3 regions of the Peribacillus sp. QJM3NY_7 genome follow, and region 1 is predicted to be linked to each of the others. Evidence: riboswitches for the same ligand, from Rfam matches in the RefSeq annotation. Region 1 holds a riboswitch; each other region holds the start of a gene.
The links. Region 1 has a riboswitch for thiamine pyrophosphate ahead of thiC (phosphomethylpyrimidine synthase ThiC). Riboswitches for the same ligand answer to the same signal wherever they lie in the genome.
Positions count from the first base shown of each region.

Region 2: another riboswitch for thiamine pyrophosphate. It lies ahead of tenA (thiaminase II); the one in region 1 lies ahead of thiC (phosphomethylpyrimidine synthase ThiC).
Region 3: another riboswitch for thiamine pyrophosphate. It lies ahead of AC0VX1_RS19285 (ABC transporter substrate-binding protein); the one in region 1 lies ahead of thiC (phosphomethylpyrimidine synthase ThiC).

Region 1 covers NZ_CM149663.1:829,315-839,538, forward strand. The annotation lists gene AC0VX1_RS03980 (zinc-dependent alcohol dehydrogenase) at 65-1,204, shown strand; gene AC0VX1_RS03985 (hypothetical protein) at 1,529-1,981, shown strand; gene AC0VX1_RS03990 (histidine phosphatase family protein) at 2,225-2,770, shown strand; gene AC0VX1_RS03995 (HAD family hydrolase) at 2,922-3,710, shown strand; TPP riboswitch at 3,827-3,941, shown strand; gene thiC (phosphomethylpyrimidine synthase ThiC) at 4,077-5,858, shown strand; gene AC0VX1_RS04005 (hypothetical protein) at 5,881-6,051, shown strand; gene AC0VX1_RS04010 (DUF3231 family protein) at 6,143-6,652, opposite strand; gene AC0VX1_RS04015 (hypothetical protein) at 6,752-6,895, opposite strand; gene AC0VX1_RS04020 (spore coat protein) at 7,074-7,706, shown strand; gene AC0VX1_RS04025 (carboxymuconolactone decarboxylase family protein) at 7,764-8,129, opposite strand; gene AC0VX1_RS04030 (cytochrome c oxidase assembly protein) at 8,241-8,966, opposite strand; gene AC0VX1_RS04035 (DUF2243 domain-containing protein) at 9,013-9,531, opposite strand; gene AC0VX1_RS04040 (manganese catalase) at 9,793-10,224, shown strand, end outside.
Region 2 covers NZ_CM149663.1:1,427,037-1,437,260, forward strand. The annotation lists gene AC0VX1_RS06920 (aminopeptidase) at 55-1,287, opposite strand; gene AC0VX1_RS06925 (aldehyde dehydrogenase family protein) at 1,582-3,069, opposite strand; gene AC0VX1_RS06930 (MFS transporter) at 3,340-4,545, shown strand; gene thiE (thiamine phosphate synthase) at 4,584-5,216, opposite strand; gene thiM (hydroxyethylthiazole kinase) at 5,197-6,012, opposite strand; gene thiD (bifunctional hydroxymethylpyrimidine kinase/phosphomethylpyrimidine kinase) at 6,009-6,815, opposite strand; gene thiW (energy coupling factor transporter S component ThiW) at 6,784-7,305, opposite strand; gene tenA (thiaminase II) at 7,321-8,010, opposite strand; TPP riboswitch at 8,101-8,205, opposite strand; SAM riboswitch class I at 8,363-8,467, shown strand; gene AC0VX1_RS06960 (Fur-regulated basic protein FbpA) at 8,638-8,826, shown strand; gene AC0VX1_RS06965 (Spo0E family sporulation regulatory protein-aspartic acid phosphatase) at 9,073-9,267, shown strand; gene AC0VX1_RS06970 (GNAT family N-acetyltransferase) at 9,336-9,842, opposite strand; gene AC0VX1_RS06975 (DUF459 domain-containing protein) at 10,061-10,224, shown strand, end outside.
Region 3 covers NZ_CM149663.1:4,020,397-4,030,620, forward strand. The annotation lists gene ytfJ (GerW family sporulation protein) at 56-556, opposite strand; gene AC0VX1_RS19245 (DUF2953 domain-containing protein) at 573-1,265, opposite strand; gene AC0VX1_RS19250 (RDD family protein) at 1,366-1,905, opposite strand; gene sppA (signal peptide peptidase SppA) at 1,918-2,919, opposite strand; gene AC0VX1_RS19260 (NAD kinase) at 3,125-3,925, shown strand; gene AC0VX1_RS19265 (TatD family hydrolase) at 4,187-4,957, opposite strand; gene AC0VX1_RS19270 (ABC transporter ATP-binding protein) at 4,976-5,713, opposite strand; gene AC0VX1_RS19275 (ABC transporter permease) at 5,703-6,485, opposite strand; gene AC0VX1_RS19280 (thiamine-binding protein) at 6,482-6,766, opposite strand; gene AC0VX1_RS19285 (ABC transporter substrate-binding protein) at 6,778-7,773, opposite strand; TPP riboswitch at 7,907-8,016, opposite strand; gene AC0VX1_RS19290 (protein-glutamine gamma-glutamyltransferase) at 8,316-9,143, shown strand; gene rarD (EamA family transporter RarD) at 9,237-10,166, opposite strand.

The sequences.
Region 1 (10,224 bases):
ATAGGCTTAGTAGTCTTTCGGACGGGTATATAAAATAAATCAAGAAAATTTTAGGAGGTTGATTATGAAGGCTGTAACTTTTCAAGGAGCAAAAGATATACAGGTAAAACAGGTTGAAGATCCGAAACTTCAGGAAAAGGATGATATTATCGTCCGAGTGACTTCAACAGCTATATGCGGGTCCGACCTCCATATATATCAGGGGGCTTTGCCGACGCATAAAGATTATGTCATTGGCCATGAACCGATGGGCATCGTCGAAGAAGTGGGTCCGGAAGTGACAAAGGTGAAAAAAGGGGATAGGGTTGTCCTGCCTTTCAACATTTCTTGCGGGCACTGTTATTATTGTGAACATGATATGGAGAGTCAATGTGATAATTCCAACCCTAATGAAGCGGTGGATACAGGCGGGTACTTTGGTTTTACGGAACGATATGGGAACTATCCAGGCGGGCAGGCAGAATATTTAAGGGTACCATATGGAAACTTCATGCCGTTTGTCATCCCAGAGTCATGCGAACTAGAAGATGAGTCGCTTTTGTTCATGTCCGATGTGCTGCCAACCGCATATTGGAGTGTAGAGAACGCTGGCGTCAATAAAGATGATACGGTAGCGATATTGGGCTGTGGACCGATTGGCTTGATGGCTCAGAAGTTCGCTTGGATGAAAGGAGCAAAAAGGGTCATTGCCATCGACAATCTACCTTATAGACTCAATAAGGCTAAACGGATGAATAAGGTAGAGGCGTATAACTTCGATGAATATAACGATATGGGCAGCTACATTAAGGAAATCACTTCAGGCGGGGCCGATGTAGTTATAGATTGTGTGGGAATGGATGGGAAGAAATCGACGATAGAGGCGATTGAGCAAAAGCTGAAACTTCAGGGTGGAACGTTAAGTGCGATCGAGATTGCCCTTAACGCCGTACGTAAATTCGGCACGATTCAACTGACTGGCGTATACGGTTCGAAATATAATATGTTCCCATTAGGCAATATATTTGAGCGAAACATTAACCTGAAAATGGGACAAGCACCAGTCATTCACTACATGCCAAAGCTTTTTGATGAAATCACGGCTGGAAAGTTCGACCCCACGGAAATCATATCCCATAAAGTCCCTCTCGAAAAAGCGAGTGAGGCTTATCAAATCTTTAACGATCATGAAGATGAATGTATTAAAGTGGTGCTAAAGCCGTAATCTGAAGCTCATAAAAAGTCCAATGCATGGAGTTGCATTGGACTTTTTGGTTATGTTCATAAATAGTTAATGGTTTATTATGGATAAACGTATAAAAGAGGTTTGAAATATGAATGATAGTTATGCCTTTGAACCGAAGAAATCAGGTTTACACTGATTTTTTTACTATAATGGGTGGATTCGTTTCAGGGGAATCCGGAAATGTGACGACTGACCCTTCAATTGATGAAGGAGAATATGCCAAGTGAACTTGAATAAGGGTTTTTGGTAATGAAATGGAGTATTTATATTATATAATGATAGTGACAAAAGGAGGATGTTCAGATGGTATATAACTCGGCAGCAGAACTTTGTGAAGGGTTTGGTTATCCGCCCGTTCACGTTAAATTGACGATAGAGATCATCGATAAGAGATTGGGACCTGTAAAGGCAGAAGCGGAGATTGCCATCAAGCCTGTTAAGGCAAAGGGATATCTGGAAGTACTGGTGGAAGAATTGGAATCGGAGCATATCTTTGCCGATGAAAATGGCAGTATCTATGGCAGCTTCGGCATCGATCAAAGCATCCAGATATATGATGAGGTCCTGACTACCATTCCGTTCGAAGAGATAATGGGAAATGAAAATTGGAAAGAGACAGTTGAGGAATCCATCACGGCGGATAAACTAAAGGAACAACTGGGGAAATCCCTAAATGATTATCAATTCAGTGATTTGAGCGGGAAATATAAATTCAGGAAAAGATGTAAGATAACAGAACTCCAATTCATAGATTAAACGAAAGGAGAAGGCGATATGCTTTCTCTTTTTTACATATGGCCATAATATTTTTCCTTATGATAATTAAATGCTTGCAGTGACACAATCTGTGAGAACCTTTAACCATACACAAGGGGCGCTCAGTAGGTTTTTAATGGTTTCAACTTGCATTTATTATATTGCTTTACATAGGTTAATATATTGTTAAGGGCTTTTATAAGAAATAGAAACGAATATTTTAAAAGATATAAAGGAGAATATATGAAAATTGGTTTGGTACGGCATTTTAAGGTGGCACATGAATTTCCTACTGGGAAATCTGTGACGGCGGATGATATGAAGCAATGGTTTGTGGACTATGATGCAGCGGATATTATTTATGGAACGACTTTATTTGGCTTGGAGGAATGGCAGGAATGTTATTGCAGTGATATGTCGAGAGCCGTCAAGACAGCGGAACACATCTTTCCAGGCACGGTTCATCGGATGGAGGAGCTGCGGGAAATACCTTCTCCCCCTCTGAGAGGAAGGATTAAGCTGCCGTTCATCCTTTGGGCCATCTGGATTCGCTGCTGCTCGGTGATCAACAAGCAGACAAGGGCGGAAATTAAGTTTGCTGAGCAAAGAATCAAAAAAGTATTGGATGAAATCTTTGCAAAGGGGGAAAGGAATGTTCTGATCGTGAGTCATGCCGCCCTCATGGTATATATGAGGAAAGAGCTGATCCGACGGGGGTTCACCGGTCCAAAGTTCAAGATTGCCAGTAATGGAAAATTGTATGTATTTGAAAGCGGAAAAGGGAAATGAATATATGGTTCCCCCGGGAAAAGGTAAGCCATTTTGCGAAGAAAGAGGCATGCATTTTCCGAATAGTTATTCTTTTTTTATTGGTTGTGGTTTATTATTGTAATAGTGTAATTTTTACGAATTCAATATTGGGGAAAGAGGGGTGGACATTTTGCTGAAGGCAGTTTTTTTTGATTTAGATGATACATTACTATGGGATCAGAAAAGTGTAAAAGAGGCTTTTGTGGCCACATGCGAAGTTGCCAAGGAGAAATATGGTCTGAATGTCGACGAGTTTGAAGAAGCGGTGCGGAAGGAAGCGCGTGATCTTTATTCTTCTTACGATACATATGCATTCACTCAAATGATCGGAATCAACCCATTTGAGGGACTATGGGGGAATTTTCAGGATGATCATGATGAATTCCGGAAGATGGCCGGGATTGTACCGGCTTATCGGAAAGAAGCGTGGACGAGGGGCTTGAAGGCATTAGGGATCGATGACCCGGAATTTGGGCTTGAACTGGCAGAACGTTTTCCGGCCGAAAGACGCAAAAAGCCATTTATCTATGAAGAAACATTCCGTGTTCTGGATGAATTAAAAGGGAAGTACAAATTGCTATTGCTTACGAACGGATCTCCTGAGCTGCAAAATACCAAACTTGAAATAACGCCTGAACTGGTTCCTTATTTCGACCAAATCGTAATTTCAGGCGCATTTGGACGAGGTAAACCGGATGCCTCCATTTTTGAGCATGCTTTGGAAATCATGGAGCTAGATAAGGATGAAGTATTGATGGTCGGCGATAATTTAATGACCGATATCCTTGGAGCATCACGGGTAGGCATAAAGTCGGTTTGGATAAATCGCCATGATAAGGAACGGAATGAAGTGATTCCAACCTACGAAATCACGCATTTAGAGGAGCTTTTCCCTATCCTTGGGAGCCTGGGGAATTAATTGGCGGTCCTCCTCCAAATAACAAATTTTAGATGATTGCAGAGAAAATACTAGGTCTTTTAAATTATTTACAGAATGAAAAGGGTGAGATATAGTTACCCTGTAATCAATTAAATTATTCAGACTAGGGGTGTCCAATAAAAGTTGGGCTGAGAGAGAAGCGCTTAAGCTTCTTAACCCTCAGGACCTGATCTGGTTCATACCAGCGTGGGGAAGTTAGAATCTACTTAACGATGACCTTTCAACTGGTCATTTCTGTAGTCATACTAACGTTAGCCGGGTCTTAAATATGAGACCTGGCTTTTTCGTGCGAAATGGATTGGATTTTGTCCTTTTTAAATGAACTTAAAAAGGAGAAATGAAATCATGAAGAGTAATTCAGTAAATGACATGAACGTTTCAATTATGTCCAGTTTTGCCGGGAGTAAAAAAGTGTATGTTGAGGGATCTAGACCCGATATTAAAGTACCTATGCGTGAAATTGAGCTAAGTCCGACGACAGGGGCATTCGGCGAAGAGGAGAATCCGCCTTTACGTGTATATGATACAAGCGGCTTCTATACGGATTCAGAATATCCGATTGATATTCATAAAGGCCTTGCCCCGATTAGACGCAGCTGGGTTCTGGAACGGGAAGATGTTGAAGAGTATGAAGGGCGTGAAATAAAGCCGGAAGATAACGGATATAGAAAAGTGGAGTCACAATCCAATGCCGAAGTTTTTCCGGGATTGAAAAGAAAACCATTGCGTGCGGTGAAAGGGAAAAACGTAACCCAGCTCCATTATGCCCGCAAAGGGATCATTACTCCAGAAATGGAGTTCATTTCGATCAGGGAAAATGTAGCCCCTGAGTTTGTAAGGGAAGAGGTAGCTAGCGGGCGGGCAATCATTCCGGCAAATATTAACCATCCTGAAAGTGAGCCCATGATCATCGGACGTAATTTTCACGTGAAGATAAATGCGAATATTGGAAATTCAGCTGTCAGTTCATCGATCGAAGCTGAAGTGGAGAAAATGACTTGGGCTACACGATGGGGTGCAGACAACATAATGGATCTTTCCACAGGAAAGAATATTCACACGACGCGGGAATGGATTATCAGGAATTCACCTGTGCCTGTTGGGACGGTTCCGATATATCAAGCATTGGAAAAAGTGAATGGGGTCGCGGAAGATTTAAATTGGGAAGTATTCCGGGATACATTAATCGAGCAGGCTGAGCAAGGTGTCGATTACTTCACCATACACGCTGGTGTGCTTTTGCGATACATCCCAATGACAGCAAAGCGAGTTACGGGTATTGTTTCCCGGGGAGGCTCCATCATGGCACAATGGTGCTTGGCTCACCACCAAGAAAGCTTTCTCTATACACACTTTGAAGAGATTTGTGAAATCATGAAGACGTATGATGTTTCTTTCTCATTAGGTGACGGTCTCCGTCCGGGATCCATTGCAGATGCAAACGATGAGGCACAATTTGCGGAATTGGAAACACTTGGGGAATTGACGAAGATTGCTTGGAAGCACGATGTTCAAGTCATGGTGGAGGGACCCGGTCACGTACCGATGCATTTGATTAAAGAAAATATGGATAAACAGCTGGAAGTCTGTCAAGAAGCACCATTCTATACCCTGGGACCATTGACGACGGACATAGCTCCTGGATACGACCATATCACTTCTGCGATTGGTGCTGCCATGATTGGATGGTTTGGAACGGCCATGCTTTGCTATGTGACACCGAAAGAGCATTTGGGACTTCCGAATAAAGAGGATGTTCGGGTAGGGGTCATTACTTATAAAATTGCAGCACACGCAGCTGATCTTGCAAAAGGCCATCCGCAGGCAAGAAAACGGGATGATGCCCTTTCGAAGGCTAGATTCGAATTTCGTTGGAGAGATCAATTCAATCTTTCCCTTGATCCTGAAAGGGCGGTTGAATATCACGATGAAACTCTTCCGGCAGAAGGTGCCAAAACAGCCCATTTCTGTTCAATGTGCGGACCGAAATTCTGCAGTATGAGAATCTCTCAGGACATCCGTGATTTGGCGAAGGAAAAGGGTCTGGGCTTTGAGTCGGTAATCGATGAAGGGCTTAAAGAAAAAGCGAATGAATTTAGGAAAACGGATGGAAAAATCTATCAATGATTCCGACGAGAGGGAGAATTCGATGAATCGGGTAATCCAGATAAAAGTTGAAATGAAACAGTTGGAAACTCAATTGGAGCAGCTGAAAAGGGAGCTGAATATTTTTCGGGAGAATTGCAACCATGAATTTGTGAAAAATGATTATAGTCAACAATGTACAAAGTGCCACTTGATCGAAAGTCTTCAATGGTAATGATTCCTTAATCGTCCTTATGGAATGAATCCCTTAATCATGTTGATTCGATTACAAAACATGATTAAGGGGATCTATCATTACTTATTATTTACATACTTGTTTTATTGATATGAAGGGGAGGAGGGACAAGCCATCCTTTTTCCTTATTCAATCTTAGGAAGTCAGCACCCAATGCAGCTTTGTTGGTATGGAATTGCGCAAACATCTGTGCAATATCTTCGCGGATGCATTGACCCATCATTTGGCTGCAAGCAACTAATCCTGCATTAATATCGATTGATACTGAAGCGGAGATTTCAGGATCTTGAAGACGTGCCCCGACGGGAATATCCTCCAAATTAGCTTTAGGCCTTTCAGGTGGTGAGGGAGGCAGTCCTACGTTATTTTCTTTTAATAATGATTCAAGTTGGTCATGTTCCTGTTTCCCTTGATCGATCACTTCAACAAGCAATTTATGCAGGTCTTTGTCGCCAGTATGATTAAGCATGGTTTGATGACAGGCAATCAACCCTTTTGTAGTTGTTAGAAATGCCCATGTTCCAAAAACCTCTCCGTAATGCATAGGCTCATCTTTCGGATTTCCGCTTAAAATTCCCATAACCATCCTCCTTGAAATTCATTAACGAATTTAAGTTACCCTGAATTCATCCAAGCATGCATCGTTGGTGTTTGGGAAATGTTAGAGGGCTTTTAATGCTTACCCTTTTATTCCTTGCAGCCATTCTTGATAACATTCATCACACAGCATTTCATTTCTATCCGTGTCAGTAATTTGAAATGTTACTATATGGATTTTTTTTTCTTCCGTGACATCACTACAATAGAAGCATTGATGTGTCATTAGAAATCCTCCCATGTATATAAAGTGTTTATAGTTTAAAGCGCCACGGTTTTTTTATACAGAAAAAATGATGCAGCAGTTTATTGGTCTTCTTGGAAGAGTTTAGATTGAATAATCTTGTTGGGGTTTAACATACTAAACGTGTTCGCTTGATTGATAAAATGAGGAGGGAAATACAATGCAAAACCAATATCAACAAGGTCAAGTACACCAGAACATGCAAACGGGTGCCATCCCCCCACAATTGAATCACGGTGGTCACGAAGTATTCGATGTACATGAAGTGCTGTCGGGAGCGATCGGTACTTTAAACACGTATACTCTTTTGCGTCAGCATGTCCAAGATCAGGAATTACTCGACATTCTGGATCGTCAATATCAGTTCATCCAAGATGAATATAATATTTCATTGGAGTGCTTCCAAACGGGCCAGGATCCTTCTAAACCAACTCAGAGCTACAAAATGAATCAAGGTAACGATTTTATATATGGATTGACACCAACTCAGCCCAAAAAACCTTTGCAATCCGTATCGGAAATTACGGATGAATGCATTTCAGGCTTGATGCTTGCGGCTGTTAAGTCTGCGGCATCCATGAAGGCGATGGCAGCGCTTGAAATAACGAATCCGGTGGTTCGCCGCGTATTTGCAGATTCCGTTCCGAACTGCATTGAAATGGCCTATGAGATTTCGATATATCAAAACAAACATCATTATTACCAAGTTCCGCAGCTTGCACAGCAGGATATGCAACAAATGATGAATTCGTATGCCCCCGCACAAGGAAATAACAACAACATGAGTCATTAAAAGCAGTTATTAATAACATAAAGAAGGGATAGGACTGATTCTCCTATCCCTTCTTTATCATTGTTTCATCTGATTTATTTCCTGAATGCATTCCTGGATGAGGGTAACAGCCTGACTCATGGTTGCTCCTCCTCCAAATGCCGCGGTCACACCAATGGCTTCAAGAATTTCTTGTTCGGAACAGCCTTGATCAAGACATCCTTTTGTATGATAGATAATACAGTATTCATCTTGTGAATATAAGCTTATTCCTAGTGCGATAAGCTGTTTTTCTTTCTTGGACAATTGACCTTCTTTAAAGCACTCTTCCGTAAATGAATTGAATTTCTCAGCAAGATCTGGCATTTTATGCGTAAAGACACCGATTCCAGCTTTATAATCACGAAGAGCATTTTCAGTAGAATTGTTCGCTTCATATTCCATTTTTCATTCAGCTCCATCCAAAATTTTTTCATCAAAAATTAGTATGAGCTAAATGTTGGACGATTAAACAGAAACGCAGGAGTTTACCGAAGTAATCATGGAACCGCCTTCCTACAAGGCAAGTGACCCCTTGGGCCGGGTGGCTTTGAACCATTGATAGCAAAGGATGCATATAAGTGCAACGTCAATCGCATCACCAGCATAGTACATTAACATTCCGCCATTTTCCGCTTGTACCTTGGTGACTCCGCTTGGCGGGTGGGCAAAAATATATTTAGAAAGGATATCATGGCCGGCCAGTGAAATTGTAAATACGATAGCTCGAAACATGAAGCTGAACCTGTGGGGTGCAGGGTCCATATAAATCATAGACGCAGTGAATAGATAGCCCGCTATGAACACGTGAAAATGCACTAATGCATGCAGAAGGGCATTCTGATGCATCAACCGGTACAGACCAGTCGTATAAAGGATCCAAAGCCCTCCAATATTAAGCGCAGAGGCAGTGATTGGATTGCTTAAAAATCGCAGCGGCCAACTTTTCAACACCTTTGAAAGGCGTCTTGCTGATTGTACATCAAGTGTTCGCAGTGCAAGCGTAATGGGTGCAGCAAGCACGAGCAGGATGGGTGCAATCATTCCAAGCAGTAAATGACCAACCATATGCGCCGTGAAGTCCATATGCGCACGATTGGCTATTGGGCCTATGATTGCAGAGGCTGCACAGAGAGTGCCAAGAATCCAAAAGAAGGTACGGTATAATGGCCATTTTTTATAGCGGCGGTTCGAAACGATGACAGCTGCGATATAAATCACTAAACCCGGCATGAGTAGCATCAATAAAATCGGTTCAAAACCAGTTCCGTTATCATGAATATGTCCATTACTGTGCATTGCTGGCGTCTTCTTTCATTTTAAGTAAGCTGCGCCTTGTTTGAATGACGAGGGTAATGCCGATCAAGATCATGATTGTAGCGGCAATGTTCCAAGTCAAGTCGTATGGGAAAATATCGACATTATAACGGATTTGATGGAGGCGCATGAGCTTGTGCTGGATGATTCCGTCATATAACTGGAAAGAACCAGCCCCGAGCAAAACTCCCCCTATCCACCTTTTCAGCCATAACCCCTTTCGACGGCGAAGGTCAGCGAACATGAATAACGACCCGACCGTTGCGAACCAGCTTAGGGCATGAAATAAACCATCCGAGATAAGCCCGATACTGGTTGTGGATTTGTCATAGAAATGATGCCAATGTAATAGTTGATGAAAGATGGCTTCATCGATGAATGCAACCAATCCGATCCCGAATAGAAAACCGGACCATAGGTTACGAGCGGAATAAGTATAACGTAATTCTGAAATGGATTGATCTCTTTGATTTCGGGGCTTGAAATCCATTTTTCATCCTCCTTTTTCCTATGGTTCTTTCTACTTTACCCTGTATTTTAAAGTTATAGACAGGTAGATGGACCTTTTATATATCTTATTTATTGAGCGATTCATAGCACAAAGAAAATCCTTGGCTTATTAGTTCAGTTATCAATGTTAATGGTATGTAAATTTCTTCTAATTATTGTTCATTATAACTGAATTATGGTTTTAAGCATGTACAGGCGGGTAATAAAAAACCGTACATCATCTAAAAAAGGAGGAGTTAATATGTTTCGCCATCAAAAAGAATTGCAATTTGAAGTTAAGGTAGATCGACCAGATCCGATGCTTGCCCGTCAAATTCAGGAAGTGTTAGGTGGACAGTTTGGGGAAATGACTGTCATGATGCAATATCTTTTTCAGGGATTTAACTGCCGTGGAGAAGAAAAATACAAAGATATGCTGATGGATATCGGTACAGAGGAAATTGGACATGTAGAGATGCTTTGTTCACTCATTAGTCAATTGCTTGATGGCGCTTCTCCGGAAGATCAAGCAGAAGCCGCAAAAGATCCTGCTACAGCAGCGATCATGGGTGGTATCAATCCCCAGCATTTGCTCGTAAGCGGTCTTGGCGGACTGCCAACCAACTCGAATGGGGTGCCTTGGAACGGATCTTATATCGTAGCCAGCGGAAATTTATTAGCGGACATGCGATCC
Region 2 (10,224 bases), 600 kb from region 1:
GAAATCACGTGGCTGAAGGTTTTCAAGTGATGGAAGGGGCTTAAAGCCGGTTAATTAAAACGCCCAATCCCCATTACGGAAGACAGGTTCTGAAGTGCCGTCCTGTTTGATGCCGTCGATGTTCATTTTCTCAGATCCAATCATGAAATCGACATGTGTAAGGCTTTCATTCAGTCCATTTTCTGCAAGTTCTTCTGGACCCATGTTTTTTCCGCCTTCAATACAGAAAGCATAGGAGCTGCCGATAGCGAGATGGTTTGATGCATTTTCATCAAATAATGTGTTGAAGAATAAAACATTCGATTGGGAAATCGGTGAGTTGAATGGAACAAGCGCGACTTCACCAAGGTAGTGTGAACCTTCATCCGTTTCAACCAATTGCTTTAGGATTTCTTCTCCTTCTTCTGCTTTTACTTCAATGATCCGTCCTTCTTTAAACGTCACGGAAAAATTATTGATGATGTTTCCGCCGTAACTAAGTGGTTTCGTACTGGAAACCGTACCGTTAACGCCTGTTTTCAATGGAACTGTAAACACTTCTTCGGTTGGCATATTAGCCATGAATTCATGCCCCTGTACGTTAACGCTTCCTGCCCCTACCCATAGATGTTTGTCGGGTAATTCGATTGTCAGGTCGGTTCCGGGAGCCGTATAATGCAATTTTTGGTAATGCTTATCATTTAAATAATCAACCTTTTCATGCAGGGTATCATCGTGTTTTTTCCAGGCTTCCACAGGATCTTTCACATCAACACGAACTGCTTTGAAAATGGCTTCCCATAGGAGGTCAACACGTTTTCCTTCTGCTTCTTCAGGGAATACTTTATCGGCCCAAGCCTTTGAAGGGACGGCAACTATGGACCAGCTCACTTTATCGGATTGCATATACTGACGCCACTTCTTCAGTGCTGTCCCGGATGCTTTTTGGTAGTTGGCAATCCTTTCAGGTTTTACACCTTTTAATAAGTCAGGGCTGGAGGAGATGACGGAAAGATAAGCAGCTCCGTTTTCTGCGAGTTCGATCGTTTCTTCTGCGCGCCACTTTGGATATTCGTGGAACACTTCATCTGGAGCCAATTCATATTTGGTACGTGAAACGATATCGTCATTCCAATTAACGATGACATTGCGCGCACCGTTCTCATATGCCTTTTTTACAATGAGACGCACAAGGTCAGCACCCTCTAATGTTGTGTTTACGACCAAGGTTTGATCTTGTTGGATGTTTACGCCGACTTTTACGGCAAGTTCTGCATATTTTTCTAAATTCGTTTGAAAATCACTCATCATTTAAAACTCCTCTTTTCCATTTTCTACATTTTTAATTGTACTTTTTGTCATATAAAAAAGAAACTTTTTACATCGTTTGTGAAAACTACTCGTATACGAAGGAGTTCATTATAACCGGCAGGGAGCTGCTCCAGCAGCTATTTTGTCTATCTTGCATTTTACCAAAACTAAAGAAGGAAAGACTATTGAAAAGGTTTGAATAGTTGAATAATTTGATGATTTGGTGCAGTGAATCAATGGACTGAAAGAAAGAGGGCCTCTTTGAGACCCTCTTTCTTAATAGTCAGTAAATCATTTACCCAAATTAATCCAGACACTTTTCACTTCAGAATAGTTGTCCAGTGCATAAGATCCCATTTCACGTCCGATTCCGGATTGTTTGTAGCCGCCGAACGGGGAAGCTGCGTCGAACGCGTTATAACAGTTCACCCATACGGTACCGGCACGGAGTTTTCCTGCAACATAATGGGCATTGGCTATATCGCTTGTCCATAAGCCGGCAGCCAAACCATATTCACTGGCATTTGCACGGTTAATGACATCATCTAAATCCTCGAATGGCATTGCCGCTATGACCGGTCCGAAAATCTCTTCTTTAGCAATCGTCATATCCTCTTCAACACCAGCGAATATAGTAGGAGAAACAAAGTAGCCCTGTTCACCCGGTTTATTTCCGCCGACAAGAACTTCCGCACCCTCGTTTTTCCCTTTTTCAATATAGCCCATTACCCGATTTTGCTGCTCCTCGGAAACAAGCGGCCCAATTTGGGTACTTGGATCTAGGCCTATCCCTTGTTTGATGTTTTTTGCATGGCTTGCCATATCGGCAACAACATTATCATAATGTTTCTTTTGGATATAAACCCTTGAACCGGCACAGCATACCTGGCCTTGGTTAAACATGACCCCATTCAAAGCTCCAGGGATGGCTTTTGAGAAATCCGCATCAGGCAGGATGATGTTTGGCGATTTCCCTCCAAGTTCCAATGTGACCCGTTTCAATGAATATGAAGCGGAACGCATGATCAATTTTCCAACTTCGGTCGAGCCGGTAAATGCTATTTTATTTACTTGCGGGTGGTCGACAAGCGCTTGTCCAGCCGTTTCACCAAAACCGGGAACGATATTGACGACCCCATCAGGGAAACCGGCTTCAGCCAATAATTCAGCCAGGTAAAGAGCGGAAAGCGGTGTTTGCTCAGCGGGCTTTAATATGACCGTACAACCTGTAGCAAGTGCCGCTCCCAGTTTCCACATCGCCATAAGAAGCGGAAAGTTCCATGGGATGATTTGGCCGACAACACCAACAGCCTCGTGTTTCGTGTAGTTAAAGTAATTTCCGCTTACCGGGATGGTCTGTCCAACAATCTTGGTGGACCAGCCAGCAAAATATCTCATATGTTCAATTGCTAAAGGAATGTCGGCATTTGTAGTTTCACTGATTGGTTTCCCATTATCCAACGTTTCCAATTGAGCAAGTTCAGTTTTATTTTCTTCCATTAAATCGGCTAGTTTATACATCAGTCTACTGCGTGCAGCTGCGCTCATTCTTGACCAAGGACCTTCATCGAATGCTTTGCGTGCAGCTTTGACGGCTAAGTCGATATCTTCTTTATCAGCTTCATAAACATCGGCAAGTTTTTGTCCTGTAGCAGGATTAGGAGTGGAGAAGGTTTTTTTTGAAGCACTTTCTACAAACTGACCATTAATATAGAGCTTTTTTGGTCCTGTTAAAAATTTTTGCAGCTTTCCACTTACTTCTAACGTTAGATTTGTCATTAATTACCCTCCTGAATAAAATGTTTATCTTGGGCAAAACATGATGACTTATTGTTAACGCTATGATTGCCAATTTTTATGATAAATGAAAAAAAGGGAATATTCAATCTATAACATTCGACAGAATATCCAAGATTTCTTCATCTATTAAAAAAATGTAGTATTATTTTGTCATGACATGTGTAATTACTATAGCAAAAATGAAAGTTAATAGTTAAAATGAAAAAGGATAAAATAACAAGAAGGTCTAAAGTTCTTCAGGAGGAATATATGGGAAATAATGCGAAAATGATATCGCAGCGTAAGTTACTTGGTGTTGCGGGTCTTGGATGGATGTTCGATGCACTTGATGTCGGTATGCTTTCTTTCATCATTGTTGCATTAAAGCAGGATTGGAACTTAACCAGTGAGCAGGTTGGCTGGATTGGGAGCATAAACTCCATAGGAATGGCTGTTGGCGCCGTTTTCTTTGGTGCGATGGCCGACAGGGTCGGACGAAAGAATGTCTTTATCATTACTTTATTATTGTTTTCGATCGCAAGTGGCCTGTCTGCAGCAGTCAGTACACTCAGCCTGTTCTTGATATTGCGTTTTTTGATTGGAATGGGACTTGGGGGAGAACTTCCGGTTGCCTCGACATTGGTCTCTGAAAGTGTTGAAGCGAGTAAAAGGGGAAGGGTTGTCGTCCTTCTTGAAAGCTTTTGGGCGGTTGGCTGGATTTTGGCAGCACTCATATCCTATTTCATCATACCGGCTTATGGTTGGCGGGTTGCATTATTATTGAGCGCAGTTCCAGCTTTATATGCGCTGTATCTACGCTTGAAACTGCCGGATTCACCAAAGTATACGGAACTTGAAAAAAAGCAAAGACCATCTGTATTAAGCAATATGAAAAGTGTCTGGAAAAAGGATTACTCCCGTCAGACCCTTGTATTGTGGATTCTATGGTTTTGCGTGGTCTTTTCCTATTATGGGATGTTTTTATGGCTGCCAAGTGTGATGGTCCTTAAAGGCTTCAGCATGATTCAAAGCTTTGAATATGTTTTGATCATGACGCTCGCACAGCTTCCGGGTTATTTTTCAGCTGCATGGCTGATAGAGAAGATGGGACGTAAATTCGTTTTGATCACATACTTAATTGGGACGGCCGTCAGTGCCTTTTTCTTTGGATCGGCAGAGGGGCTGGCACTGCTGATAGTTTCCGGAATGTTCCTCTCTTTCTTCAACCTGGGGGCATGGGGGGCACTTTATGCGTACACACCTGAACAGTATCCAACATCAGTTCGCGGTACAGGGGCTGGGTTAGCTGCAGGGATCGGGAGGATTGGCGGTGTTCTTGGACCTTTGCTTGTTGGGTATTTAGTTGCCGCAGACACCCCGATTTCTTCGATTTTCACCATTTTTACAATTGCTATTTTAGTGGGGGCAGTTGCCGTGGCTTTTGGGAAGGAAACAAAGAATACCGTTTTGACATAAACAAAGGATGGGGACTGCATGCAGTCCCCATCCTTTTGTTATTTAAAGTCTTTTATGATCTTTAAAAGGGATTCGGAGGCAGTCTTCGGATTATCTGCATTCATGATGGCCGATACGACTGCGGTACCTGATAGTCCGCTATCAGAAAGAGCGGAAATGTTATCGGCAGTGATACCCCCGATGGCTACTGCGGGAATGGATACGCCGCGGCAAATTTCCCCCAGATCCTCAAGTGCCATTAGGGTTGCATCTTGTTTGGTCTTGGTGGGGAAAACGGAACCGACTCCGATATAATCCGCTCCATTTCGTTCGGCTTCGAGTGCTTCTTCAAGAGTGGAGACAGATACACCGACAATCATATCTTCAGGAACCATTTTTTTGACGACAGGCAGTGGAAGGTCATCTTGCCCAATATGAATTCCGTCCGCTCCAACCGCAAGTGCTATATCCACCCGGTCATTGATGATAAGGGGAATGGAAAGCTCATTCAATAACTGTTTTAATGCAGATGCTTTTTCATAAAAGGAGAGGGAGGAATTGTTTTTCTCTCTAAGTTGTACGATCGAGACTCCTCCTGAAACAGATTCTGCAATGATTTTGGTCAATTCTTCTATTGCTATGGACTCTTCCGTAACTAAATACAGGCTTAAATCAATTTGGGACTTCTTCACTTATTTTCACCTCATGCATCCAGATTTCCTTATCCATTCTTGATATGGCATCGATTAATCGCACACGGAAAGTACCTGTTCCTTCATCCTTTTGAAGGGTTGCGGCTGCTAGTTCCCCTGAAATGCTCATTGTTGAGATACCGGCAATTGCTGCAGAATAGAAATCATCGGTGACTCCGGAAAAAGTTCCGATAAGAGCAGTGGACATGCAACCGGTACCTGTAACATTAGTTAAAAGGAGGTTCCCGTTATCGATGATGGACGTATGTTTTCCATCGCTGACCGCATCCTTAGCTCCGCTGACCACGATGATGCTATTCAATTCATTTGCCGCTCGTGCAGCCAGCTCTGCATTGCTAATCGCAAGTTCCCCCGAATCCACCCCGCGAGTAACGGTATCCCCACCCATCAATGACAGGATTTCACTCGCATTTCCGCGAATGATTTGGAAAGTAATCTTACTTAGGAGCTCTTTGACTTGCTCTGTACGATAGGAGGTGGCACCAACGCCCACCGGGTCCAAAATGACCGGGATGTCCAGGGCATTTGCCGTTTTACCGGCAATCTCCATTGCTTCCAAGGCCTTATCATCGATCGTACCGAAATTCAGGACCAATGCATCTGCTAATTTGACCATATCCGCCACTTCTCTTGGGCTCGATGTCATTACTGGTGAACCTCCGATGGCAAGGGTGGCATTTGCACAGTCATTGACCGTAACAAAGTTGGTGATTTGGTGAACGAGTGGTTTCCTTTCTCTTACCTTCATAAATAAATCGGCTGAAGAAACCTTCATAATAAGTCACTCCTTTCTTTTTTTGAATATGAATGAAAATGATGGACAGGTCCATGACCTTTACCGATTGAAAAGCTATTGCGTATCGCTTCGGAAATATAGGTCTTGGCTTGTTCGATCGACACTTGCAATGGCAGTCCATTTGCCAGGTTAGATGTAATGGCGGATGATAGGGTACAGCCCGTACCATGAGTGTTTTTTGTATGAATGCGCTCTCCCTTGATCCAGTGGAAGTCAGTCCCATCATAAAAAAGATCATTTGGATTTCCTGCTGCATGGCCGCCTTTAAGTAAAACGGCTTTGGGACCCATTTCTTGTATCGAAATGCATGCCCTGTAGAAATCTTGTTTCGTCCGAATCGGGAAGCCAGTAAGTACTTCCGCTTCTGGTACATTGGGTGTTACAAGATTTGCAAGCGGAAGCAATTCCATTTTTAAGGCAGAGACGGCCTTTTCGTCGAGCAAATGGTGGCCGCTTTTGGAAATCATGACAGGGTCAAGGATAACGATGGCAGGCATGAAGGTTTTGAGGGACGCAGCGACCGTTTCCACGATTTCTTTTGATCCAAGCATGCCTATTTTTACTGCATCGACAGGAATATCTTCAAAGATAGCTGCAATTTGATCCGATATGATAGCTGTTTCAATGGGCTGTACAGAACGGACCTCCATTGTGTTTTGGGCAGTTACGGCTGTGATGGCAGACATTCCAAATACACCATGTGCAGAAAATGTTTTTAAATCCGCTTGTATTCCAGCACCGCCCCCTGAATCAGAGCCTGCGATCGTTAATGCTGTTTTCATAAAAAAACCCCTTCATATAAGTATTTTTTAGCAATATTTTAAGTAATATGAAAGCTAAAATCGCACCTGCGAATGAACTGAACATAAAAGCCGGTAAAAAACCAAAAAGAGCAGCTTTTTCTCCCAATAGGAGGGTGGCAAGCGGATAACAGGCCAGGGAACCGAGAAAGCCGGTCCCGATCACTTCCCCTAAACAGGCGAATTTTAAGCTTTGTGTTTTTCGGTAAAGGATGGCGGCCAAAAGTGCACCAATCATGCTGCCGGGAAAGGCGAAAATTGAACCGGTACCAATCATGTTTCTAATGATGGAAACTAAAAAAGCTTGTGTCACCGCATATGCAGGCCCCAATAGAACCGCCGTCAGGACATTTGCCAGATGTTGAATAGGAAAGATTTTTGCAAATCCTGCAGGGATGAAAATAAATGAACTGGTAAGCGTCGTTAAAGCCGTGATCATGGCAGTCAATGTCAGTTTCTTGATAGGGTTCATCCTCATGTCAACCACCTATAGAGGCCAATCCTGCTCATTTTGAACCATGTCCCAGAATAAATATTCATATCGGGAAGTAACCAAAAAGTGCTTTTCTAATCTAAGAAGTTCCTTTTCAGGCATGCCTTCCGTCAATTCTTCCAACAAAGCGATCAGCCACTTGTGTGCTTCCCCGAATTCAGGAGATGAATAGGACCTTATCCAATCTGCGTAGCGATTGTTTTCCAGTGCTGCTCCATTTTGTTCTTTTAATAGCAAACCGATTTCATAATAATCCCAAGCGCAGGGCAGGAGACAGGCGATCAAGTCTGCCAAAGTCCCATGCTGAGCTGCATTTAGCATGTAACCTGTATAGGCTAGAGTGGTTGGAGTAGGTTCTGTATTTTCCAATTCCTTGGAGCTGATCCCGAATTCGGAAGCATAATGCCGATGAATATCCATTTCCACTTGAAGGGTTTCATTTAAAATGCTCGCAAATTTTGCCATGGTTTCGATGTTATGGGCTTTGATGACACCTAAAGCAAAGAGCTTGGAATAATCCATGAGATAGACATAGTCCTGCTTCAGGTAATAGGCAAATTTCTTTTCAGGAAGTGTGCCGTTTCCAATTGCCTGGACAAAGGCATGTGAATGGTTCCTTTTCCAAATCTCTTTTGCCCGTGCATGCAGTCTATCACTGAATGTTTCTAATTTTGTATTCTCCATTGTTCATCCTCCTATAGAATGGCTCCCTTTGTTAAATAAAAACCCCGTTCCTGAATACGGAACGGGGTAGATGGATATAGTCTGTAAAATGGACGATATCATCCACTTCCCTCCGCCGGTATGAGCCGGTTCAGGTTCAAAGGGTCCGGAACTAATTCCATCTCAGTCTTAAAAAAGACTCCCCTAGTGGTGTGAATTGTATGTAATTACTGACATCATATCAGAAAGACAAGAAAATGCAACCCGTATTTGAAAGAGGAATCACTTTATGTCCAGGAAAAAAGGGAGAACCAGGTAATTGACTTTTGAAGATTATTAGGATAGAATCATTTCTACATCATTATATATTGAATTCTTATCCAGAGAGGTGGAGGGACTTGGCCCTAAGAAACCTCGGCAGCGGACCCGTTTAGGGAACTGTGCTAAATCCAACAAGCATATGCTTGGAAGATAAGAAGAGCCGAACGGACACTGTCAGCCTCTTCTTACATTAGAAGGGGCTTTTATTTTTGGGAAATAACGTTTAGTGACATACTAGAAAAGGTATATATAATTTGGTGAAATCAAACAAGTTGATAAAGTTTAGCTAACTAGAAGCAGGCACTAGGACGGAAAGGAGCCATTTACATGGCAGAATTATTTAAGAGGATTGAACAGAGGAAGGCAAAACTCATTGAAGAGCTATTGGCCAATGGAGTATACAAAACCTCTGATGAAAGGCACCTTTATGATGCCCCATTAAAAGTACTTGAAGATGAATATAAGATTGTTATAAATAGACCTAATAACGAGTCACCTTCTGAATGGATGACATAGTAATACAATATTTGGATTTTTGAATAAGGGATATGATGTAAGCATTCGCAGTCTACACTAGTGGATGCTTTTTTTGCGTTTATTAGAAAACGACACAAATTATACATAATTAAATAACAAAATAGGTGTTTTGTCACATTTGACCTATAAAATAACACATTTAATTTCTGGAAAATAGTTGATTTTAACTAGTGATTTCATTATGATAAAAGTGTAAAAATATTGAATAAATGGGAGGTGGCTATGATGCCTTGCCGTAAGGTAACTATAGAAAAAGTAGAAGAGAAGAGACAGGAAATGATAAAGTTGGGAGCGATTTACGGCTTAACAAGTCTGCAGACTGTACAAGCCAGCCAAGAATTGGATATGCTATTGAATGCGTTAGCAAGTAAAAGAGATTCTGAATATTTTTCCCTTCAAGAAGCATATAGGTATTTTTAAATTAGCAATTCAACCTGTATTAATCTAAAAAAGCTACTGCTCAAGGCAATAGCTCTAAAGAATTATATTTAAATATCGACACGTTTACCTAGAATGATCAAATCCCGCTCAATGCCATCCATCTCGGCAACTTGAGGTAAATGTGCCCATTCTTCAAACCCGAATTTAGAAAAAAGCTTAAGGCTTGGTGTATTATGGGCGAAAATGAAACCCAATAAAGTCTTAACACCTAATTTTGGACTCAATTCAATTGCCTTTCGAATCGAAATTTGTCCAATTCCTTTTCCCCGGAAATAATCATCAATGTAAATGCTGATTTCGGCAGTGGAATTATATGCCGGTCGGCCATAAAAGGATTGAAAGCTCATCCATCCAGCGGTTTTCCCTTCTATAGTAATGATATATAGCGGTCTACTTTCTGAATGATGTTCCTCAAACCATTTAACCCTCGATTGGACGGATACAGGTTCCGTATCTGCCGTGACCATCCTTGAAGCAATTGTCGAATTATATATTTCAACAATTCTGGGTAGATCAGATAGTTCTGCCTCTCTAAACTCTATGTGTTCTTCCATGATTTAAACTCCTAACTATCATTTATTCAATCTCCAGAATGTAGGGTAATCCCGTTTTTGGTTTTAGGGACGTTGAATGAAACCCAATCCATTGAAAGTTTTATATTATCATACACTCTTTATTCTTTATCTGACAATTCTTTTTTATGTTAGTACTGCAGATTTTTTGGGTATGAAAAAGATTAAATACTTCTAGTAAAAAACAAGAGGAGAACCAAATGAAAAAATTGGCAGGTATATTGATTATCGTACTGGTTATATGTTTTGCTGCATATGAATTTCAGGCCTCGGAGTCGGAAGATGTGCAAAGGGTCATGGCTTTTGGAGATTCATTAACCTATGGAAAAGGGGATAAGGACGGGGAAGGATATATAGATGGCCT
Region 3 (10,224 bases), 2.4 Mb from region 1:
GTGCAAAGGAAGAACTGCAGCAAAAAAGAAAAACTCGGCGGATGCCGAGTCGCAATTAGAAGTCTATATCCTGTTTAGGTTCTTGGTACCTGTTTACAGCTGGTTGACTGCCGCCTTGGTATTTATTATTTCCTTGGTTTTGATTATTGCCTTGCTTTTGATAATTGTCTTTCTTGGATAGCATGGACTGAATCTTATCGACGACTTGAGGAGCTAAATCCATCATTTTTTCTAGAAGGTGCGTCCCTTCATCGAGATGAATCATTTTCACTCCATGGGAACCGACAATCAAAAAGGCAATTGGTGTTATGGAGACCCCACCGCCGCTACCGCCGCCAAAAGGCTGCTTGGAACCGCCTTGTTGTCCTTGATGGTTTCCATCCATCACAAATTCGCTGCCACCGGCTGCAAAACCAAACCCCACTTTGGATACAGTTAAAATGACACTTCCATCCGGAGTTTCTACCGGATCCCCAATGATCGTGTTCACATCGACCATTTCTTTAAGATTTTCCATCGCTTCTTTCATTAAACCTTGGATCGGATGATCTGACATTTAAATTCCCTCCACTCTATAACGATTGTTTATTGGAATCACCTGATAGCTTCGCTAATTTACTCGACTTGAAATGCGGCTTTCCGCCTTTCCAATAACGAAGCAGTTTTATTCCAGTCACCATAGCCTGCCCGATTCTGAATTGTAATATGCAGGAAATCGATGTATTTGCCTGCCATCTCTGAAAGTCGGGTGTAATGGAATAGGAGGGCATGATCCGAAAGTTGAAATAGGTTGTCAGCAAACCGATGATTGAACCTTTAAGTGCCCAGCATGCACCAGTTAAAACACCGGTGTGTGCAGCGTTTTTAGTACCGACCTTACTATGCCAGGTAAATTTTTTGACTTGGATATTCCCAGCGAATTTACGGACGATCTTATGGAATCCGATTATATGCTGAAGCGTTTCCAGAATGTCTGCGAATCCGTCCCGCAAATCTTCGGCTGTGATTTTTTTCTTTTCTTCCTTATTTGTTTTTCCGTTCATTTCTTGCTCTTTCTTTACTACTGCAGTTCCCGAGTCATCTTCCATTTTTATGACCGGAACCTTGAATGTATAGTGAAAAAGCCCATACCAAGCTGATAATTTAATATGTATTAGGTCATTCGCTTGGACACGCTTGTAGTCGATGGACACTCTTACTTTAGTAAAAATAACAATAAGCAGCACCAAAATGAGGATACCCATAATCATCAAAAGCCACTTCATGCACCTACACCCCTTCAGCCTATCATTATCGGCATATACAAAAAAAAATAAACCTGCAAAAGCGAAAATCACGCTCTTACAGATTTATGAATGGAAGAAATCATCTTCTGATCAACACAACGCCCGTGTCTGCAAAGACATCATGCAAAGCCTGTTTCTTCGGTAATAGGCCTGCCAAGAGATAGCCAATCCAGGTTACTTTTGAAATATAGCGGCCAATCAGCTCCCTGAACAATATCGTGCTCCATGAAATGGTCTTTTTCTCTTCCTTCAAGGCAACCACTTTCAGTCCAAAAATCATCTTGCCAAGGGTTTGATTCAAGAATTTGGTCATCAATACAAAGTATAAGAAAAATACGATCCCCGTTAAGAAGCCCTCTGCGGAGAACCAGAGGTCATCAGTTCCTTCATAAAATTTAAAGATGGGATGAATCAAAATCCGATTCAAGCTTCCGATAACCAATAGATCGGCTAAATAGGCCCAAAACCTCATCCAAAAACCAGCAAAATGCACTTTTTTGACTTCATCATCACCCACAGCCTTTTTGGCTGATGTAAATTCCTGCTGAACGGGAACCTCTTGATCTGCCATTAGATTGGATGAAGCGATTTGTTCATTGTTTTCATTTCTTTCCGTCATCCTTCAGCCCCCCTATTCCGCATACAAATACATTAAGCGTGGAGAATTTGAAGAGGAAAGGATTTTTGTCAAGACTGCCGTTTCCACATCATTTCCCAACATTTTTTGAGCACCCATACTGAATAATGAACCGAAACCTGCCTCATCTGTATAACGGATAACTTGAGCATCCTTTTTACCGATAACCGTTTTCATTGCGGCAATTACATCATCCAAATGGCCGAAATCATCGATTAGATGGTTTTCTTTAGCCTGACGTCCATCATAAATGCGTCCATCGGCAATTTCCCTTACTTCCTTCTCTGTCATTCCGCGTCCGTCAGCAATGACTTTTACAAATTGATCATAAGAATTATTAATCATATTCTGCAGTATTTCACGTTCTTCCCCAGTCATTTCCCGGGTTGGACTCATAATATCTTTGTGTGGTCCGCTTTTGATGGTTTCGAACTCGACACCATACTTCTTGGCCAGCTTCTCGTAATTATACCCATGCATGATGACTCCAAGTGAACCCGTCATCGTTTCTGGGCTGGCATAAATCTTGTCGGCTGGTGCAGAAATATAATATCCGCCTGAAGCAGCCATAGACCCCATTGATACATAAACAGGTTTTTTCACTTTCTTGATATCAAGGATCTTTTCATGAATCTCTGCACTTTCGACAACACCGCCGCCTGGAGAATTTACTCGAAGGATAATCCCTTTGATATCATCATTTTCCTCTGCCATCTTCAGCTTATCCATGAAGGCACGGTGATTATATGTTGCTGAACTAAGTAATGAGGCTTCTCCTGTATCTTGAATCGTGCCCTCTACATCAAATACGGCAATAACATTAGTGTAATCATCGCCTTCTATGACTTCCTCGTAAAATGCACTTTCGGAAGCAAATAATTCATCAATGATATTTTCCGTATCCGCTGTAAATAGTGTAGTGGCCGCCCCTACAGCAATAGATACAAAAAATAAAACGGCTGCGATTCCAAGTGCAGCCCAACGCTTTCCATTCATCTGTTTTCCCCCTTAAATATATGTATCCTTCTTACCATACGAACTAATACCAAAAATGTTTCATTCCATGATAAACTAAGACATATAAAATTGTAGCAAAAAATCCTCAAATTGGAAATGCATTGGTCCATTTTGCACAAATTGCATTTATTGTAAACAGGGTTTAGAAAGCCCTTTCATCACCATACATACTAGGGGGGATACGATGGATACTCGAAGGAATATTTATTTTTTCCATGCACCGAATGAAGAGATGCTCAGCAAGGTTGAATACTTATCAGACTTGGCGAAGCAACATTCGTATGAAGTCATCCAGGATTTCACAAAAGCGAACATCATCGTAAGCATCGGTGATGACGGCACATTCCTGCAGGCAGCCCGTAAAACCGGGTTCAGGGATGACTGTTTATATGCGGGCATTTCCACGACAGGTAACTTGAATATGTATTGCGATTTCCACTTGGAAGACAGTGATAAAATGATTGAAGCCATGACAAGGGAGCAAATCGAGGTGCGTAAATATCCAACCATCTCTATCCAATTGGACGATCAGCCCTCCTTCTATGCCCTTAATGAACTCAGTATCCGCTCTTCGATCACCAAAACGTTCATCATGGATATTTTCATTGATCAACTTCATTTTGAAACTTTTCGCGGGGACGGGATCATCATTGCGACTCCGACCGGAAGCACCGCCTATAATAAATCGGTCAATGGGGCCGTTGTCGATCCCCTTCTCCCTTGCTTCCAAGTGAGCGAGCTTGCTTCCGTCAATAATAATACCTATCGGACCCTAGGCTCCTCATTCATCTTAAGCGGTGCTAAGACGTTGACCGTCCACCTTGAACAAAACGGACCAAGCTATCCGATCGTCGGAATGGACAATGAAGCGTTAAGCATCAATCATGTCGAAAAGGTAAAGGTCCGGTTAAGCGGTAAGGTCATCAAGACCGTTAAGCTAAAAGACAATTCCTTTTGGGAAAAGGTTAAAAGGACCTTTCTTTAAACGAAAGGCTGTTTTCACATAATTTGTTGCTATTTACCAGTAGTGAGTTGTGGTTGATTTCCCCTCCAGATGCTCGCTTTCCTTGGTGCGGGCGGTGAGCCTCCTCGGCGTAAACGCCTGTGGGGTCTCACCTGTCCCGCTGCTCCCGCAGGAGTCTCGCTCTTCCGCTCCAATCAACCTTAAATAGTTTCGTTTTAAAAACAACAATCTTTACGAAAAGAGCCAAACGAAAAAAGGTACCGGATATGATAACCGGTACCTTTATATATGATAAAAATCTTTCGTATTTTGATAAAGGGCTTCATAGACATCCTCAATCGGCAATCCTTTAATCGAAGCAATTTGACGCACACTTTCATGCATCATGCCGGGATGGGTCCATTCCCCATTGAAAACCCCTTCAAACGGCCATGGTCCATCCGTTTCTATCATCATCAGCTTAAGTGGATAGGTCGAAACTAATTCCTGTATTTCCCTCTCATAACAAACATCAGGTGTAATCGAAATGCGGTAGCCCTTTTCGGCCATTCTTTCAACTGTCCGGATATCGCCTTTAAACCAATGAAAGTGTGCCCTTGTAATTTGATGCTTATCCAAAAGGTCGCAAACGATAGGTGCATCGTCATGAACGGCATGAAGGATAACCGGCTTTTCAATCTCTTTAGCTAAGGTCAGGAACCTCTCCAGTATCACTATATATGCTGTGTTATCAATATTGGGGTTTTCCTGCCTTAAGTAATAGGGCAGCCCAACCTCGCCTATGGCAACCATATCGTGACGATGTTCCCGCATCCAGCTCAATAATTCATACACTTCTTCATCACTCGGGAGGGGCTGCTCTGGATGAAAACCAAAGGCAGGCTTAATTCGTGAATCTTTAAGTGAAAGCTGATAATTGTTTATCGAAGAAGCCAAATTCATGGAAACAGTCAGCAAGGATTCCAACTGAACCTTTTCCATGTCTTTCAGGATCTGCTTTCGCTTAACAATATCATACTTATCCAAATGGATATGGCTGTCGATGATTCTCAAATGGTACCGCCTCCTTACTTAAGTAGTGAAAGTTGGCTTGAGTGCTGCATATAATTCTCTCTTCAAATGAATAAATTCATCACTAAGAAGCTGTTCTTCTCTTCTTGGTCTTGAAAATGGAACTTTCACTTCTTTGATGACAGCAGCCGGTTTTGCTGATAACACATAAATTCTATCTGATAGGAAAACCGCTTCATCTATGCTGTGAGTGACAAAAAGCACCGACCTCCGATTTTCTTCCCAAACCGACAACAGCCATTGTTGCATTTGCAATCTTGTCAGTTCATCCAAGGCAGAAAAGGGTTCGTCCAGGCACATCAAGTCCTGTGGACTTAAGATACTCCGAATGAATGCGGCCCTTTGCTTCATGCCTCCAGATAATTCATGGGGATATGCTTTATCGTATTCTTCTAAACCAGCTTTCATCAAAAGGTTTTTTGCCTTTTCTTTATCTCTGGTCCCAGCAAGTTCACTTCCAAGCAAAACATTTTCCAATACCGTTCTCCAAGGTAAAAGGGAAGGCTGCTGAGGCATATAGCTGATATGTCCCTTTAAGCCATTTATCTTTTTACCATCCAATGAAATGATGCCATGATCAGGCTTCAAAATCCCGCCGATCAAGTGAAACAATGTACTTTTACCGCTTCCCGATGGCCCAAGGATCGTGACGAATTCCCCATCATTCACATGGAAATTCATATTCTCCAATATATTCTGCTTACCATCGAAAGAATAGGAGACGTCTTTAATTTCCAGCTTCACCCTTTTCGCCCTCCTTTCTCTTCCAAGAAACCAAGTATTTCTCCAGGAAAGTGATGATTCCAAAAAAAATCAGGCTCATTCCCATAATGATGAAAATGGCTACAAACACCCGATCTGTCCTGAACGCTGAAGAGGCGAGAGTCATATAAACACCAATCCCCGATTTTGCCCCAAGCCATTCCGAAATAACCGCACCCATTACACTATAGGTAGCCGAAATTTTCAGGCCGGAGAAAATGAACGGGATCGAGTGAGGAAGTTCCAGCTTCCAAAATAACTGGTTTTCCCCCGCTCCCATCATCTTGAAATAATGCTTAAGCTCGTATGGTGTCTGGCGAAAACCATCCAATGATGCGACCGCAACCGGAAAAAAACATACAAGTGAAATCACGATTAACTTAGGCAGCATGCCAAAGCCAAACCAGATCACCAAAAGCGGCGCCAAAACAATGATAGGTATATTTTGTGATAGTATGAGCAGAGGATAAACCGCGTCCTTCACACCTGGAAATAGGTGTAGGATTGCCGCGATCAATAAGCCGATGCAGCTTCCAATAAAAAAACCTGACAACGCAAGCTCGGTTGTGGATATAAGGTGTCCGTAAAGATTGCGGGACGACTCTATTCCTTCAATGAAAATGGCCGATGGAGCGGGAAGCAGCCATTCTTCAACTTTCAATAAGACTGTCACTGACTCCCATACAATCAGCAACAATAATAAAAGAAAGAAGGGAGCCCCCTTCTTCCAAATTCCCCTTCCGATCATGCCCGATATTTCTCCGTTAACGTATCCATCGTAATCCCGCTTGGCTGATATAATATTTTCACTTGGGAAATGACATTCGGCGATCCTATTTCAATCATTCTTACATTCATTTTTTCTATCACGGCAAAAAGCTCGGAAAGCTCCCCCTCCATTGTCGTTTCAAGCGGGTGAACCTCATACTTGACACCTGATTCTTCAATGATCTTGATTGCTTCATCGACCATAGGGATGACATTTTCCCCTTTAGGAATAATTTGTATACTAATTAATGAATTGGCCATTGTATTTCCTCCTATTTTGGTAAAAATTCATTGGTAAATGCCTTTTCAGGATCGAAATCACCTTCAAGAAGCTTATTTTCAGTCATCCACTCACTGTAATTCTTCCAAATTTCAAGCTTTTGTTCACCCCATCGCGGAGCATCATCCTGATACTTGGCTGCAAGCCACTCCTGGCTTTTCTTCACTAGTTTTGGATCAAGATCCGGTGCAGACTCAATTAACATATCTGCTGCATCATCAGGATTCTTAATCGCAAACTGGTACCCTTTCGAAGCTGCATGAACGAATGCTTTAACAGTCTCGGGATCTTCTTTTATCATCTTTTCATTTGTAGTCAAAACAGGCGTATAGTAATCAAGCTTATCAGAGTATTCGGTTAAGTACACCATATTAAGCTTTTCATTTCGTAACTCAGCCTCAATGCCTGTCCAACCATAATAAATCCAGGCAAAATCTATATCCCTTTTAACCGAAGTGAAAAAATCCATGTCTCCTGTATTGACTATGTCCACTTCATTTACATCCGCATTTTCCTTTTTCATGAGTGAATCAATAATGGCCTTTTCAACCGGAGATCCCCAGCCACCATACGTTTTCCCTTCAAAATCCTTGGGAGTCTTAATGTCCTTAGCCTCAGGGGAAGCGAATCCCGAAGTATTATGCTGGATGACGGCAGCTACCGAAACAATCGGCACACCCTGTACGCGGGCCTGCGTTATGCCCTCTTGATAGCTCACGCCAAATTCAGATTTCCCTGAAGCGACAAGCTTATCAGCTCCAGCTTCACCTGGCATGATAATTTCCACATCAAGACCTTGTTCTTTAAAATAACCTTTTTCCTTGGCTACATACAATCCTGTATGGTTTGTATTCGGTGTCCAATCGAGCACGACCGATACCTTCTTTAATTCTTCATTTTTAGATGCTTCTTCTTTTTCATTAGTTCCGCCTGCTCCGCATCCAGCTAAAAGGAAGAACGAAGTTAACAGTGGTAAGAATTTATTCAAGTCATTATCCTCCTACACATCTTATAAGATTCATATGCCGGAACCATAATAGGGCTCCAGGGCTATTCAAATACTGGATAAAAAAGCAAAAAACGCCCGAAGATGAATTCGGACGTTAACATACAAAACAGAAAATCAGTCATAATATGTTCCCTCCGCTGGCATCACCCAGATCAGGTTCAAAGAGTCAGCATCTAATGGATGCAATCTCAGCCAGCAGTACTGGCCCCCCTACATTTCTCGCACATATGAACTTTTCTCTCTCATTATATCAATTCATGGGGAAAAAGGAATACTAATTTGCTTCTTCTCTCTAATTGGAAAAGTATTCCTGGCACTTCAAATATCTTTTGAACGAAAATCATTGAAAGCAAAATAACTCTGCCTCTTTCCGTTCCGATCATTCTTGGCTGCAACGGCGGCGGACACGTTCCAAATAGTCATTTCTTTTCAAGCATTCATATAATGAGCATAACGTGTAGACATTTTTGTTTACTGGTTTTATTAAACCCTTAATTTTATTAGCAAAAGGTGGATATGTCATGATAAAGATTAATCACAAATGGTTAGATGTCAGTCAAATCCAACCAGGTACAGCCTCTGCCAAATCGCTTGAAACTCTTCAATGCTTGGCGGAAGATTCTAACGTTTTTGAATACCGGAACTTTGGGGATTTTAATTTCGAGATACAGCTGAGGAACCGAGTCATAGAGGCAGCTATTGCGTTGGATAAAAGCGGTCCGGATTTTTCCACACTTGAGGAGTCTCAATCCAATCAACGTTATTGGCACCTTTCAAAGGATGGCACCTTTACCCTTCAGCCAGGGATTCTCCCTCATGCTGCGCTCGTTGACATTTTCATGAATGGAGGGCTTTATGCCTTCGAATGCGGGACGGCAATGGTCGTCACTTTTTTAAAGGCGATTTTGGATTTAATCGGCCCCAGGAATTTCGACTATCTTTTTTCAGACCTATTTTTATATGACTTTCGCCCTCCAAGGAATATGGCTCTCATCGTTCACCAAGGAAGGGATTATTCACCAGGTGATTGCGTTTACTTCAAAAACCCTGATCACGACTTGGCAACCCCTGAATGGCAAGGTGAAAATGCCATATTATTAGGGAATAACCTCTTTTATGGCCACGGGATCGGGATTACCACTGCACAGGGAATCATCGATGAATTAAATAGCAATAGAAAGCCATTCGCCACCATATCAGCATTTCTGACAACGCATATCATTTTCCTGGATAGTTCCTTCTATAGACAATTCCAACTAAATAACCCCCGTGCCAAGCCCGATAACAGTCCTGCCAGCCTTTCCAATTGTATTGTTTCTGAAATAGGTTCGAAGATATACCTTTCATGACCCTGGCATTTCGCCTATGCCATAAATCCGTTTTATTGAATATCGACATAAAAAAATGCTTGGGGAGAAATTTCCCCAAGCATTTTTTTCTTTTCACGCACCAATATTGCCTTTGCCTTTGAACCTGCGGGCACTTGCCTGCCCCCATTTCGTAATGGATAGTGTATAAACAGCCAAGGCTGACCATATGAACAAAAAGGCTAAAAGATGTGCTTTGGTGAAACTTTCATGATAGACGAATACCCCGATCAATAAAGATAAGGTCGGAGCGATATACTGAAAAATGCCTAGCATCGATAACGGGATCTTCTCGGCCCCTTTTGCAAAATATAAAAGAGGCAATGCCGTGGCAATCCCGCCGCCCACCAACAGCAAGCTTGTGCTCCCGTCTGTAAAGAATTGCATTTCCGACCTGTTCATCAAGTAAATCAGGTAGCCTAGGGCCAGAGGCGTTACCATCATCGTTTCGAGCGTCAGCCCGATTGCCGATTCGGCCTTGATCATTTTTTTTGCCAGACCGTATAATCCAAAGGTCATGGCCAAAACAAGAGAGATCCACGGGATCGTGCCGAAATGAATGCCAAGGATCAAGACTCCGATTCCTGCAAGCAGGAATGAAATAATTTGGGCCCCGCTCAATTTTTCTTTTAAGACTATCACTCCCAATAGTACACTGACGAGCGGATTGATATAATATCCAAGGCTCGTGTCGAGGATCCGTCCTGAGTTAACGGCCCATATGAACACTCCCCAATTGGCTGTAACAAGCAGTGACGCCGTCAGTAATGCCGTAAAGAGTTTCGGATTGCCCATTATGTTTTTGACATAATCTAGAAACGCCTGCCATTTTTTCATGAACATCAATAAAACCAGCATGAACACGAAAGACCATAATACCCTCTGAGCTAAAATTTCTATTGCACCGACTCCCTGAAGGAACTTCCAGTAAACCGGCACAACTCCCCACATCATGTAAGAAAGGGCTGCATAAATCGCCCCTTCTTTTTGTTGATCCACTTTCATAACAAGCCTTCTTTCCATTTACATTCCTTTATCTAATTCCATCTAACAATTTTGTATT